One region of the Vibrio gallaecicus genome, then DNA from elsewhere that is predicted to be linked to it. Evidence: predicted binding sites of a transcription regulator. Region 1 holds the regulator's gene; the other holds the start of a gene.
The links. Region 1 encodes MetJ, which represses methionine synthesis genes. Its sites were predicted from a motif close to TTAGACNTNTANANGTCTAA; they were not measured.

Region 1 (7,327 bases):
AGTATCCAGCTTCAAGTACGGCATTTTCAACGCGTTTACGAGTTGAAGATGATACTTTTTCCGGGTTCATAAGCGCTCTTGATACTGTCGCTGTAGAAACCCCTGCAAGCTGGGCAACATCCTTCATTGTCGCCATAAATTAAACCCTCTTTAAATTCCTTTGTATGCCACTGAAATCGGCAATCATTATTCTTTTAATTGATTAACTTCCATGAAAGCAATGCTTACACTTATGTGCTTGAAATATACTATTCATTTAGAGCACATAAAGTTACGGGTAGATTAACAAAAATTACACGACTCGTGTGAAGTAGCTCACGAGAAAACTGAAATCTCTGAAGCACCGCATACTTTTAACTGAGATCTTGAGGCTCTATATCGATCGACCAGCGTACTTTTTTTGCAGTTGGTAACATATTGATAGCTGGTTTCGCACTCATTAATAACTTTTGCATTAATGAACGAGTTTGAGTTTGCAAAACTAATTGCCAGCGTGACTTTCCTGCACGTTTTGCTAAAGGTGCGGGCGTTGGCCCGAGCACCATACAAAACCCATCATAAAGTGGATGTGCTTCAAGGGTATGACGAACCTGACGTAAAAAATCTTCCACCAAATATGGATCGTTGGCTTCAGCTCTAAATAACGTCATGAAAGTATAAGGAGGCAGCATAGCCTGTTTACGTTCGGCTAAGGCAGTTTGCGCAAAGTGGTTATAGTCTTTGTGTAGTAAAGCTTGCAGCAAGCCATGCTCAGGGTGATGGGTTTGTAAGATCACTTCCCCAGGTTTACTGGCACGACCTGCACGTCCCGCGACTTGAATGAATAACTGGGCGAGTCGTTCTGAGGCTCGAAAGTCACTGCTATAAAGTGAACCATCGACATCGAGTAGGGCAACTAAAGTTACATCTGGAAAGTGGTGCCCTTTAGCGAGCATCTGCGTTCCGATAAGTATTTGGAACTCACCTTTACGTATGGATTCTAATGCTGTTTCTAAGCTGCCTTTACGGCGAGTGCTGTCTCTATCAATTCGTATTGTTTTATAGTCAGGGAATAGGTGCCCTAACTGGGTTTCCAATTGTTCGGTACCCACGCCATGTGTTACTAGTTGGGTTGAACCACAACCTTGGCAATGGTGTACAACATGCTGTTGGGAACCACAGTGGTGGCAACGCATTTCATTGCTGTTTTGATGATAAGTATAATAAGCATCACAGCGTTTACATTCTGCCGTCCAACCACATTCGTGACACATTAAAGCAGGAGAAAAACCACGGCGGTTTAAAAACAACATGACTTGGTTGCCAGACTGCAAATGACGTTGCATTTCTGCAATCAATGAAGCTGATAATCCACTTTCTAAATATTCCCCCTTCACATCCAGCACTTTGTTGGTCGTAGGAAGCGCGACCCCCGCTCGGTTGGTTAGTCTTAAATAGTGATACTTACCGGTTTGAGCGTTATGAAGGGTTTCAAATGCAGGAGTAGCAGAGCCGAGGACTACCGGTATTTGTGCTTTATGCGCACGCATTATCGCCACATCTCTAGCATGATAACGAAGGCTGTCTTGTTGCTTGTAGGATGCGTCATGTTCTTCATCAACAATGATGATACCTAGATCAGAAAAAGGGGTGAACAGTGCTGAGCGAGTGCCTATTACGATTCCTGCTATTTTATCACGGGCTGACAGCCAAGCATTAAGACGTTCAGTATCATTAAGCCCAGAGTGAATTACCTCGACAGGCACATTAAAGCGTCGTTTGAATCGGTTAATGGTTTGTGGCGTTAATCCAATTTCAGGAACAAGAACAAGCGCTTGTTTACCTTGCTCTAAAATTGGCTTAATCATGTTCAAGTAAACTTCAGTTTTCCCTGAGCCAGTGACACCTTCAAGCAAAAAGCAGCCAAAATCTGTCTGGCTATTGACGGTCGCGATAGCAATGGCTTGTTCTTCATTGAGCTTTGGCTTGTCGTGGTCGTTTTCTAGTTCTTTAGACCAAGCGATACGCATCGGCTTTTTTTCAAGAGACTCAATCCAGCCCTTTTCTTGAAGTGTTTTTAAAACCGCGCTTCCCACTTCCTCATCAATAAATTCTTGATGGGGCACGGATCCGTTTTCCAGCATTCTCATGACTTTTGCTTGCTTAACGGCACGCCCAAAACCTAGCATTAACTGATCTTTACCTTGAGGTGTCAGCTGCCATTCAACCAAGGTGGCAAAATCTGCATCTTTACCTTTACGTAAAGCAGAAGGTAATGCATTGGCGAACGTTTCCCCAAGAGGGTACTGATAAAACTGACTGCACCAAACTAACAAAGAATAAACCGAGTCAGACCAAACGGGTTGATTGTCCAACAACGCTTTAATTGGTTTGAGCTTGTCTAAGCTAAATTCGGATTCATTGACTAGAGCTGTGACTATGCCTGTTAATGTTTGACGCCCAAAAGGTACAGATACACGACCGCCAATAATAGGGAACAGGTGACTAGGTATTTTGTAGTCAAACTGCTTATCTAAAGGGACTGGTAGTGCGACACGGGCGATAGTTGGGCGCATAAAGTGACAGCTTTATTTTGAATAGGAAATGACGAAACAGTCTAAAGGATAAGCCCATGAAATTCGAGAAACAGTTTGGTATCGCTTCATAAAGGCTGTGTTTTTTAATGGCTTAGCGATGTTAGAGAAGAACTGATATTGGCTTTTAATATAGAAGGAAAAAAAGGTTGGTGAAAAATGTATCAAATCAGTTGATCCTACTTCTCAGATTCATTACTATACTGCGCCTTGAAGGTATGGCTTTGTATCCTTGTGTTACGAAGCGGTACTTTTAATTATTTTTTAACTACGTGTGGTGTCCGGCTTAGAATCGGATGGCGACACGGCCTAATTGAGGTTATCCCATGAAAGCTGGAATCCACCCAGAATACAAAGCTGTTACAGCTACTTGCTCTTGCGGCAACACATTTGAATTCAACTCTACTCTAGGTAAAGCTGGTATTCACCTAGACGTATGTGACAAATGTCACCCATTCTACACTGGTAAGCAACGTATCGTAGATACTGGCGGCCGTGTTGATCGCTTTAACAAGCGTTTCGGTGCTCTTTCTAGCAAGTAGTAATACTCGCTATATAGACATCCAAAAGGACACTTCGGTGTCCTTTTTTGTTGCCTGCCATTTAGAGATTTCAACTGTTCACTGGTCTTATTAGTAGTCAAATCTCGTTTTTTAGTGAGACTGATAGGTAAACCACCTAGGAACTTTGAAGTACATCTATTAACATGAAGAGGATTCCCCCAAATAATAATATCTTAGGAAACCTACGCTCATGTCAGACGACACTCGCCAGGCTCAATCTTCAAAAGAGCCATTATCAGCAGAAGAAAAATTATCTGCTCAAGAACAATTTCGCCAGCAAGCTCTTGATTATCATGAATTCCCTATTCCAGGTAAAATTGCCGTTGAGCTGACTAAGCCGGCAAATTCAGCTGAAGACCTTGCTTTAGCATACAGCCCAGGTGTAGCTGAGCCTGTTCGAGAAATCGCACAGAATGTTGATAACGTTTATAAGTACACAGGTAAAGGCAACATGGTTGCAGTTATCTCTAACGGTACTGCGATTTTGGGTTTAGGTAACCTTGGTCCTATCGCTTCTAAGCCTGTAATGGAAGGTAAAGCTCTTCTGTTTAAACGTTTTGCTGGTTTAGATTCTATCGATATTGAAGTAAAACACCGCACAATCGATGAGTTTGTCGACACGGTAGCGAACATCGCAGATACTTTTGGTGGCATCAATTTAGAAGATATTAAAGCACCAGACTGTTTTGAGATTGAACGTCGTCTTATCGAACGTTGTGATGTGCCTGTATTCCATGATGACCAACATGGTACTGCTATCGTAACGGCTGCAGGTATGCTGAATGCCATCGAACTTCAAGGTAAGCAGCTAGAAGAATGTAAGATTGTTTGTTTAGGTGCGGGCGCGGCGGCTGTAGCGTGTATGGAGCTACTGATTAAGTGTGGCGCTCAGCGTGAAAAAATCTACATGCTAGATCGTAAGGGTGTGATCCACACTCGCCGTGACGACCTAAACGAATACAAACAGCTTTTTGCTAACAACACAGACAAGCGAACGCTGGAAGATGTGATTGAAGGTGCTGACTTATTCTTGGGTGTATCGGGTCCTAACTTATTACCAGCAGAATCTTTGAAGCTGATGGCTGATAAGCCTGTTGTATTTGCATGCTCAAATCCAGATCCAGAAATTAAGCCAGAGCTTGCTCATGAAGTGCGTAATGACTTAATCATGGGTACAGGTCGTAGCGATTACCCGAACCAAGTTAATAATGTGCTTTGCTTTCCGTTTATCTTCCGTGGTGCGCTAGATGTGCGAGCTAGTGAAATCAACGATGAGATGAAACTGGCAGCAGTCACGGCGATTCGTGAACTAGCAAAAGAAGAAGTTCCTGCTGAAGTATTAAAAGCGGCGGGAGCTGATGCACTGACATTTGGTATGGATTACATTATTCCGAAGCCAATGGATCCACGTTTATTGCCTCGCGTAGCGAAAGCGGTAGCACAAGCTGCAGTTGAATCTGGTGTTGCTCGTATCGAGATGCCTGAAAATTATATGGCTTAATGTTACGTCTTTAGCATTGAACTCATAAAAAAGCCGAATCATGGAAGCATGATTCGGCTTTTTTGTATCTTGGTATGACAAGCTTACACTTGAAATACAGAAGTTAGTTTCAAACTATTGTCACAAGCAAATGAAAATATGAAGGGCATCGACGTGATTTATTTTTATTCTTCGTCAAACGCTTCGAATTCGATACCCATTTCTGTCATTAGTTTTTTCACTTCAGCAGGGATATCGTCTGGGCGGTCTTTACGTAGGTCTTCATCCGTAGGTAACGGTTGACCAGTGTAGGCATGAAGAAAGGCTTCACATAGCAATTCACTGTTTGTGGCATGGCGTAAGTTGTTTATCTGACGACGAGTACGTTCATCAGTTAGCACCTTTAATACTTTTAGAGGGATAGAAACCGTAATTTTCTTTACTTGTTCGCTTTTCTTTCCATGCTCAGCATATGGGCTTATGTACTCACCATTCCAATCTGCCATTGTGTACCTTCATCATTTTTGTAGTTAGATTAATTTAGAAGGTGATTTTAGCGGGATTTACCGCCATAAGCAAAGACATATGGACGTCTAGAAGTGTTGACGTCTTATGTTTATGGCAGTAAAGTGAATAACATATATCTAACACAGCTGCAAAACGCCGACAAGCAGCTGTTATATCCTGAACCCAATTTGTAAGGAAACACCTATGAGCAGCCGGAAGCCAGCCACAATTGCCGTTCGAACCGGTATTGAGTCAGACACTCAACACCATGCCGTTGTTCCACCAATTTATCTTTCGACAAATTATGGTTTTCCCGCTTTTGGTGAAGTGCCTAAATATGACTATACGAGATCGGGCAACCCGAACCGTGGGTTATTAGAAACAGCGCTCTTCGAACTGGAATCAGGAAAGGGTGCCGTTGTGACCAATTGCGGTACATCAGCATTGAACTTGTGGGTGTCTGCATTTCTAAGTGGTGACGATTTAATTGTTGCTCCACACGACTGCTACGGTGGAACGTACAGACTGTTTAATACACGTTCTCAAAAAGGGGACTTCAAAGTCCTGTTTGTTGATCAGTCGGATCAAACCGCATTAGATGCAGCGATTGCTCTCAAGCCCAAATTAATCCTACTTGAAACACCTTCTAACCCTCTAGTGCGAGTGGTCGATATCGCAGAAACGTGTCGTAAAGCAAAAGAGGTCGGAGCGTTAGTGGCTGTCGATAATACGTTTTTGACACCTGTGTTCCAAAAGCCTCTAGAGCTAGGTGCTGACTTTGTTATTCACTCCACAACTAAATACATTAACGGTCACTCAGATGTAATTGGTGGTGTGGTCATCACTAAAACGGAAGAGCATGCTGAAGAATTAGGATGGTGGGGCAACTGTATAGGCGCAACAGGTACGCCATTTGATAGCTACATGACTTTACGTGGTATTCGTACTTTAGGCGCTCGTATGCGTGTACATGAAGAAAGCTCTCGTGAAATTTTAACAGCGCTTCAGCAGCAAGATTTAGTCGGCACTATTTATCACCCAAGCTTACCTGATCACCCTGGTCATGAAATTGCCAAAAAGCAGCAGTTAGGCTTTGGTTCTATGCTGAGCTTTGAGTTCGCAGGATCTTTTGAAGCGTTGAAGTTTTTTGTTGGTGAGCTAGAGCTGTTCTCGTTGGCTGAATCTTTAGGTGGTGTTGAAAGTTTGATTTGTCATCCAGCTTCTATGACTCACCGTGCAATGGGGCAAGTTGCTTTGGCTGAAGCGGGTGTATCTCAGCAACTTCTACGTTTGTCTGTAGGTTTAGAAGACGCGGGCGATCTTATTGAAGATCTAAACCAAGCGTTTCTTAAGACACATAACTTCATCGAGAATGGGGAAGCGAGCTAATGAGTGTTTTACGCCAACTGCATAAATTTGGTGGAAGTAGTTTAGCTAACCCAGAATGCTATCAGCGAGTTGTGAATATTTTGAAAGAGTATTCAAGCGCGACTGATTTGGTTGTGGTCTCCGCTGCTGGTAAAACGACTAATCGTTTAATCGAGTTCTTAGAAGCACTAGATAAAGATGGGCGTTTAGCACATGAATGCCTACAGTCATTACGTCAATTCCAGCTGAATTTAATTGAAGAGTTGTTAGAAGGCGATCAAGCCGCTCATCATCTTGGTTTGGTTCAAGCGGAATTCACAGCATTAGGTGAATTGAATGCCCCACTGACTGAAGCGCAAAAGTCTCAAGTGCTAGGTCATGGTGAGGTCTGGTCTTCAAGGTTACTTGCTGAACTTCTTTCTCAGAATGATTTACAAGCTATCGCGCAGGACGCTCGTGAATTCTTACGAGCTGAAGCGGGAACACAGCCAGAAGTTGATCGCTCGCGCTCTTACGCTTTAATTAAAGAAGTGCTGGCGCAACATACACATTGTCGGGTTGTGATTACGGGCTTCATGGCTCAAAACTGCGAAGGCGAAACCGTTCTTTTAGGCCGTAATGGTTCAGATTACTCTGCAACGGTTATTGGTGCGTTAGCTGAAGTCGACCGAGTCACGATTTGGAGCGATGTAGCCGGCGTTTACAGTGCTGATCCAAGGCTAGTATCGGATGCGTGTTTATTGCCTTTACTTCGTTTGGATGAAGCCAGTGAATTAGCCCGACTTGCTGCTCCTGTTTTACATAGCAGAACCTTACAGCCTGTTGCTCAAAGTGCG
Region 2 (7,327 bases), 480 kb from region 1:
ACCGATTTGCTCGATAAGACGCGTGATGTCTTGCTTCGCAATCTTACTCATACTTTCCCCACCCTGGTTCTTGGATCATCTCTTTACCCAGATATCATGCAATCCGGATTTGCAAAAGCACGAATGGGAACATTCCCACCCACTTGCAAGTATACTGCCCAAACATTGATAGAATTAAAATGGGAACAGTCCCAATAATTGAAAGAGATCACACTCTAATTTTAAATGACTTTTGGATTAAAGGTTTGTTTTTGAGGTACTAGATGATAGGAACTTGAGTATGGTGAGTGATCACTTCTCGACCAGAAAGCTGGGAGATCAATAAGTTAGCCGCCAATTCACCTGCGCTTTGATAACCAGGATCAATGCTATGGACATTTGGAAATAGGAAAGATAAGAGATCATTACCACCGACCCCTGTTACTGCAATATCTTCACGTTGTAATTCTTGTAAGCGTTTGATTACGCCTAACGCAAGTGTGTCACTGGCGCATACTATGGCTTGGGTTTCAGGTTGTATGACACGATCCACCAGCTGGTATGCACTCTCATGATGCAGCTGCCCAGTTTGATAATTGGGAGTAGACTGAGTTCGCTCACACCAATCTAAATAGGCCTTTAGGCGCATCTCACCAGTCGATTTATCACTTGGGTCAACACCAATAAATGCAATATTTGATAAGTTTTTCTGGGTAAGATGATCCAGTGCGTTATCAATAACACCTTGGTTATCATAATTAATTGAAGTGACGTTTTCAGTATCTAGCGCAATCACTACTGCGCGATGTTGCCATAACTCTATCTCAGCAATATCACACTCTGTGAACCCAAATACGATAACGCCATCAACATTCCTTCTCTTTAAAACTTGAAGGTGTTCATTGGTTTTATCACGGTCGAATTGGCTCTCCATGATCACTACGTCATATCCAGAACCATAAAGCTTATTGAGCATGGTGCTTACGGCTTTATTTTCTGAAGGAGAATCCAAACGAGAAATAATGACACCAATGACTTTTTGGCTTCCGCCACGCATAGACTGAGCCGACTTAGAAGGAATGTACCCAGATTCCGCAATAACTCTCTCCACTTTTTCTCGTGTTGCTGGCTTTACTTTAGGGTCATTGGTCAGAACTCGTGAAACTGTTGATTTTCCAACACCGGAGAGTTTTGCGATATCAAGAATGGTGAGGTTTTTGCGCATAAAAAGTCTAATATTTAGTGAAAAAAGAGTATGAAATAATGAAGGTAATCCCGCTTAACTCATAAAATTAAACCGTACATTGACTAACAATGCACGGTTTATATTAGTTCGATAAGTAGCAGTTTTTATAGATAACTCGACCTAGCTCAAGACGAGCATTGTCACCTTTAGTATGAAGCGCCACGCTATTCAGTATTTCGGCAGTACCATCATCCAAAATGTACTTAGTTCCAGATCCAGCTGCAACTTGCGTAAGACGATATTCATGATCAGGTAAGCGTAACACCGCTTTTTCATGTTCAGGAAACGCCACGTCAAATGAGCGATTAGATTCACACTGATACGTCATAAACTGACTAGAAGTATCATCTTTTACTACTGCAGACTGACTACAGCCCACTAAAGCCGTAACAATGATTAAAACAGGAATAGACCATGTCTTCTTCATTTAATGCTCCAAAAGATATTATTAGCGTTAAGTCGATTAACTGATTTAGCCTTTAAGATAGTGCGGAACGTCAGCAATACTGTCGAGTACAACGCTCGCAAGCGATTCGCCTTTCTCAGTAACAGGTTTACCTGTACGCACTAACACCTTAGTACCCACACCTGCAGCTTCAGCGGCCATCATGTCTTCTGCTTTATCTCCGATCATCACTGAGTTAGCCATGTCGATTTTTAGAAAATCACGAGCTGAAATAAACATACCAGGCTTAGGCTTACGGCATTCACAATCTTGCTTATATTCACCTACACCATGTTCGGCGTGATGAGGACAATAGTAAATACCATCAAGTTCAACACCGTTATCTTCAAAGTTCCAATCCATCCACTGGGTTAAAGAAATAAAACGGTCTTCACTGAACATGCCACGAGCAATACCCGATTGGTTTGTCACTAGAACCAATAAATAGCCCATATCTTTAAAGGCTTTAGCTGCTTCAAATACACCATCAATGTATTCAAAGTCATGTTCATCATGTACGTAACCGTGATCCACATTAATCACACCATCACGATCTAAAAAAACGGCAGGTTTAGACAAAATTCAGTTCTCAATAGACTCTCTATAATCATTAATTATTACACGCTTTATTTGCTTCATCACTATCTATTTAAATGAACGGTGACTCAGCCATTTACGTTTAGACGTCTAGACGTAAAAATATCTATTGACTTAGATCACATAACACCATAGCATCGTCTGTAAATCGAACTAATTATCAACATTTTATTCTGTTTTCCCTGCACAGGTTTTTTATGATTACAGTTAATCAAGTAAACAAGACTTTCTATCAAGGCACTAAGGAAATCAATGCCTTAATAGACATCAACCTACATATTCCTCAAGGTCAAATCTTTGGGGTGATCGGCTCTTCAGGTGCAGGGAAAAGCACGCTGATTCGCTGTGTTAATATGTTAGAAGCACCGACAACAGGCGAAGTGATTGTTGATGGTGTAGATCTAACAAAACTCAGTAAATCTGAACTCAGCGAAGCTCGCCGTAATATCGGTATGATCTTTCAGCACTTTAATTTACTTTCATCACGTACAGTGTTTGAAAATATCGCGCTACCTTTAGAGCTTTCTGGCACAAATAAAGAAAAGATTGAAACTAAAGTTAATGAATTACTGAATCTGGTAGGGCTTGCTGACAAACGCGATACTTACCCAGCTAATTTGAGCGGCGGTCAGAAACAAAGAGTCGCGATTGCTCGTGCCCTTGCCTCTGACCCTAAAGTTCTACTGTGCGATGAAGCAACCAGTGCTTTAGACCCAGCAACGACACAATCAATTCTTGAGCTACTGCGTGAGATTAACCGTAAACTAGATATCACCATCTTACTGATTACCCATGAAATGGATGTTGTGAAAAGCATCTGTCATGAAGTCGCTATCATTGGTGGTGGTGAATTGGTTGAGAAAGGCACGGTAGGTGAAATTTTTGCTCACCCTAAAACAGAATTAGCGCATCAGTTCATTCGTTCAACATTAGATTTAACCATTCCTGAAGACTACCAAGCACGTTTGCAGCAGGCTCGTGTAGACGGTAGCTACCCTCTTGTACGTCTTGAGTTTACTGGCGCAACCGTTGATGCCCCTTTAATGACGCAAATTGCACGTAAATTTAATATCGATGTAAGCATATTAAGTTCTGACCTTGATTACGCAGGTGGCGTGAAATTCGGCATGATGGTCGCTGAGCTATTTGGTAATGAAGAAAACGATAATGCAGCAATTGAATTCTTACGCGAACACAATGTAAAAGTAGAGGTGCTAGGTTATGTCCTTTAATGTCAGTGAAATTACAGATTGGATAAGCCTGAACGGCAACCTACTTCTAGGTGCTACTTGGGAAACACTCTACATGGTAGCAGTTGCTGGCATTGTTGGCTTTGCTGTGGGTATTCCTCTTGGTGTGATTCTGCACACGACTAAAAAAGGTGGGCTACTTGAGAATACTAAACTCAACAAGATTCTCGGTGCGATTGTCAACATAGGCCGCTCTGTACCTTTCTTAGTACTAATGGTGGCGATTATTCCATTAACGAAAATGCTGATCGGCACTTTCATAGGTACCACAGCAGCTATCGTGCCTTTAACGATTGGCGCTATTCCATTTGTTGCTCGTTTAATTGAAAGTGCATTGCTTGAAGTACCAACAGGGTTAGTTGAAGCAGCTCAATCAATGGGGGCAACTCCAACTCAAATTATCAACAAGGTACTGCTTCCTGAAGCTCTACCTACTATTGTGAACTCTGTAACTATCACTCTAGTGACGCTAGTAAGCTACTCTGCAATGGCAGGTACTGTTGGTGGTGGTGGTTTAGGTGACGTTGCGATTCGATACGGTTTCCACCGATATGACGTAACTATCATGGCAGTCACAGTCGTCATGCTGATTGTGTTAGTTCAAATCATTCAGTCTATTGGTGACAGCATTGTTCGACGAGTAGACCACAGATAGCTATACAAATCGTACTTAAACAAATAAAAAATTAATCACAGAATGCATTTTGCTCACAGTTATTAGGTGCACTCTGGAACAAATAATTAAATAGATATACTAAAAGGAAATTATTATGAAATTTAGTCTTAAAGGTTTACTGACTATCGCAGCTGCTGCCTCTGCACTTGTTCTTGCTGGTTGTGGTGAGAAAGAAGTTGATGTTACGAAAGTAAAAGTAGGTGTAATGGCTGGAGCTGAAGCTCAAGTAGCTGAAGTGGCAGCTAAAGTAGCAAAAGAGCAATATGGTCTTGACGTTGAGCTTGTAACTTTTACTGATTACGTAACACCAAACGCAGCTCTGGATGATGGTTCTATCGACATCAACGCATTTCAACACGTTCCTTACCTAGATCAACAAGTGGCTGACCGTGGTTACAAGCTAGCTGTCGCTGGTAACACTTTTGTTTACCCAATTGCGGGTTACTCTAAGCAAGTAAAATCAGTATCTGAGATTCAAAATGATGCTCGCATCGCAGTACCAAACGACCCAACAAACCTTGGCCGTTCTCTACTTCTTCTAGAACAACAAGGTCTAATTGAACTTCGTGACGGCGCTGGTCTTCTAGCAACAGTTCGTGACATCGTTGGTAACCCAAAGAACATCACTATTGTTGAGCTTGATGCTGCACAACTTCCTCGTTCACTTGACGATGTAGCGCTTTCTATCATCAACACAACTTACGCAAGTTCTATTAACCTAACACCACAACGCGATGGTATCTTCGTTGAAGACAAAGAGTCTCCATACGTTAACCTTATCGTTGCTCGTGAAGACAACCTAAATGCTGAAAACGTACAAAACTTCGTTAAAGCATACCAAACTGAAGAAGTGTACAACGCAGCTTCAGAAATCTTCCAAGGTGGCGTAGTTAAAGGTTGGTAATCGCTCAGGTTGATAATAGTTATTATTGGAAATAATTAGTAATTAATTACTGCCTTACTAACCAATAGCAACTAGCAACTAGCAACTAGCAACTAGCAACTAGCAACTAAATTAAAGAGGCTGACATTTTTTGTCAGCCTCTTTGCTATTTAAAGCGCTATCCTATTAACGGATGAATAAGCTCATCAATTGTATTCTGACAGTCTTGAACAAGCTTACCACCAAGCCTCTACTTGCATGCCTACACTGACTTCGCTGCTTTTACCTTCACCGAATGTGTTTTCGTTTTCTGAATCATTTAAGTACGTTGCAAAGATTCGAAATTCAGGGCGAGACCAAAAACCGACTTGGGGAACCCAAGCTTGAGCAAGAGTAAATTTGCTCCCTGCACCATCTTTATTATTAATGTTTTCAACAAAGCCACCGATCTCTACAACCGTACGCATTCTTTCATCCCACTTGTATAAAGGACGAATAACGGCGCTGAAAGATTCATCATCACTGTTGTTACTGCCAACATCAGACGCAGAGGCATAACGAACTGTGTGTCCAAATTCGATATTGTCACCGATAGAAACTACGCCCCAGTTAATAATACGAAACCCTTCTGCATTATTATTTCCAGCATCACGAACAATGCCTTTACCTGTTCCGAATGTCGCCATTTGTTCCGCATAACCAGAGTTTGCCACTTGAACAATGGTCTTATTGAAACCGGTAGAAAAGCCCTGATTTAAACTCGCAGTGAATAAAACGCTGTCATCAGCATCAACCGATTGACCTTGTTTTTCATTGGCGAAGTTCATGTCAACGCCGAGCTCGAGATCCGCTTTATCCCACAACTGAATACCTGCGTAACGAACATCAGCGATCATAGCGGTCGTTTCTTTCCCATCGTCAATATCACCAGTAACGGTATCTTGAATCAAAGCCACCGATAATTTACCTGGTCCCATTTTAATGTGTTCGACACCACCACCAATGCCACTCACATCCCAGTAGTAGTTATCAATGATATGCACATCGTGACGTTGGTAATAACGCTCACCCGCCCACATCGCGACGTCTTTATCTTCAAATAAACCAACCGCTTGAATGTTGAGTTGAACTACATCTACGCTCTTATCTGCGGCATTGTCATCTTGTCCTTGCCAGTAAGCCAGCATAGAGTCGACAAGAAACGAAACATCATCTTCAGAGTACAGCTCTTTCTTAAATCCAAATTCACCGTAAAGATCATTTTCATTTCCTAAGCGCCCGACTTTATTCACTTCCCACTTGCTGTTGGAACCTCCTTCATTACTTAGTCCTACACCGCCCCTCATGTAGCCATTAAATTCCAGAGGTGTGGTCTCACCTGCAAATAAATTTGGTGTCAGTAACGCAGTTGATAGCGCAGCAGCAATTGGTAAAAGTTTCATCGTCTATTCCTTTCAGATCTTCGTTCAGCTTATTATTTACAAATGGGAACATTCCCATGGGATCGATCCCATTTATATTCTGAAAATTATAAATTGAAAGAGAGTCGATTAATTACTGTGATCAAGCTAACTATAGAAATGAAATAAAGTTGAGCGAAGTTGGATTAATTTGATGAATAGTTAAAGCAAAAAAGAAACACGAAAAGCATAGAAGCGACATGTTTACATCACCAAAAACAAGATGAATCAAGAAGAGAGGTAGAAAGAAGATATTCAGGCTAAATCAGACTTCTATCAGATTTAGCCTGTTCACTCGGCACCAAAAGTAATGATACAGAGCTAATTATTAAAGGGGTTATTTTAGATGATCCCAAGAGATATTAGACACTAAACGGCAGTCATCACATTTAAAATAGAAAATGTCATGCAAAGGCTCATCAAGTAACCATTCACCATCGCATTTAGGGCACTTACGCTCTTTTTCGGCTTTCAAACTCACACCACCAACACGATATAAGTAATAGTAGGTTGGAATCTTAGTCAGAAACTCAATACGCCCGCGCAGTCCCCAGCCTCGTTTAAATAACACACTTGTTGCGTCACTTATTTCGGTTAGTGTCGCATGTTCAGCGCGGCATCCGCCTCCCATTTGGACTTCGTCACAGGCTTGCCATTCCGTTTGCCATTTCAACACCGCTTTGTGGTCACCGTTAAAAGTTGGTGGGTTACGGTATAAAGGGATCGGCAACAAACTTTCACCGCTACGCAATGGTGAGCATGTGTGAACAAATGTGGTGTAAAGAACTTGC

Region 2: metN (methionine ABC transporter ATP-binding protein MetN) is a predicted target of MetJ. The motif match lies at 2,350-2,369, and genes of this name have one in related genera.

The regions. Positions count from the first base shown of each region.
Region 1 covers NZ_AP025490.1:3,022,097-3,029,423, reverse strand. The annotation lists gene cytR (DNA-binding transcriptional regulator CytR) at 1-136, opposite strand, end outside; gene priA (primosomal protein N') at 354-2,555, opposite strand; gene rpmE (50S ribosomal protein L31) at 2,900-3,115, shown strand; gene OCU78_RS13260 (malic enzyme-like NAD(P)-binding protein) at 3,327-4,637, shown strand; gene metJ (met regulon transcriptional regulator MetJ) at 4,802-5,122, opposite strand; gene OCU78_RS13250 (O-succinylhomoserine (thiol)-lyase) at 5,328-6,512, shown strand; gene OCU78_RS13245 (bifunctional aspartate kinase/homoserine dehydrogenase II) at 6,512-7,327, shown strand, end outside.
Region 2 covers NZ_AP025490.1:2,539,780-2,547,106, forward strand. The annotation lists gene treB (PTS trehalose transporter subunit IIBC) at 1-51, opposite strand, end outside; gene treR (trehalose operon repressor TreR) at 260-1,204, opposite strand; gene OCU78_RS10955 (MliC family protein) at 1,308-1,652, opposite strand; gene gmhB (D-glycero-beta-D-manno-heptose 1,7-bisphosphate 7-phosphatase) at 1,698-2,249, opposite strand; gene metN (methionine ABC transporter ATP-binding protein MetN) at 2,465-3,499, shown strand; gene OCU78_RS10970 (methionine ABC transporter permease) at 3,489-4,172, shown strand; gene OCU78_RS10975 (MetQ/NlpA family lipoprotein) at 4,288-5,097, shown strand; gene lamB (maltoporin LamB) at 5,313-6,518, opposite strand; gene OCU78_RS10985 (Zn-ribbon-containing protein) at 6,874-7,327, opposite strand, start outside.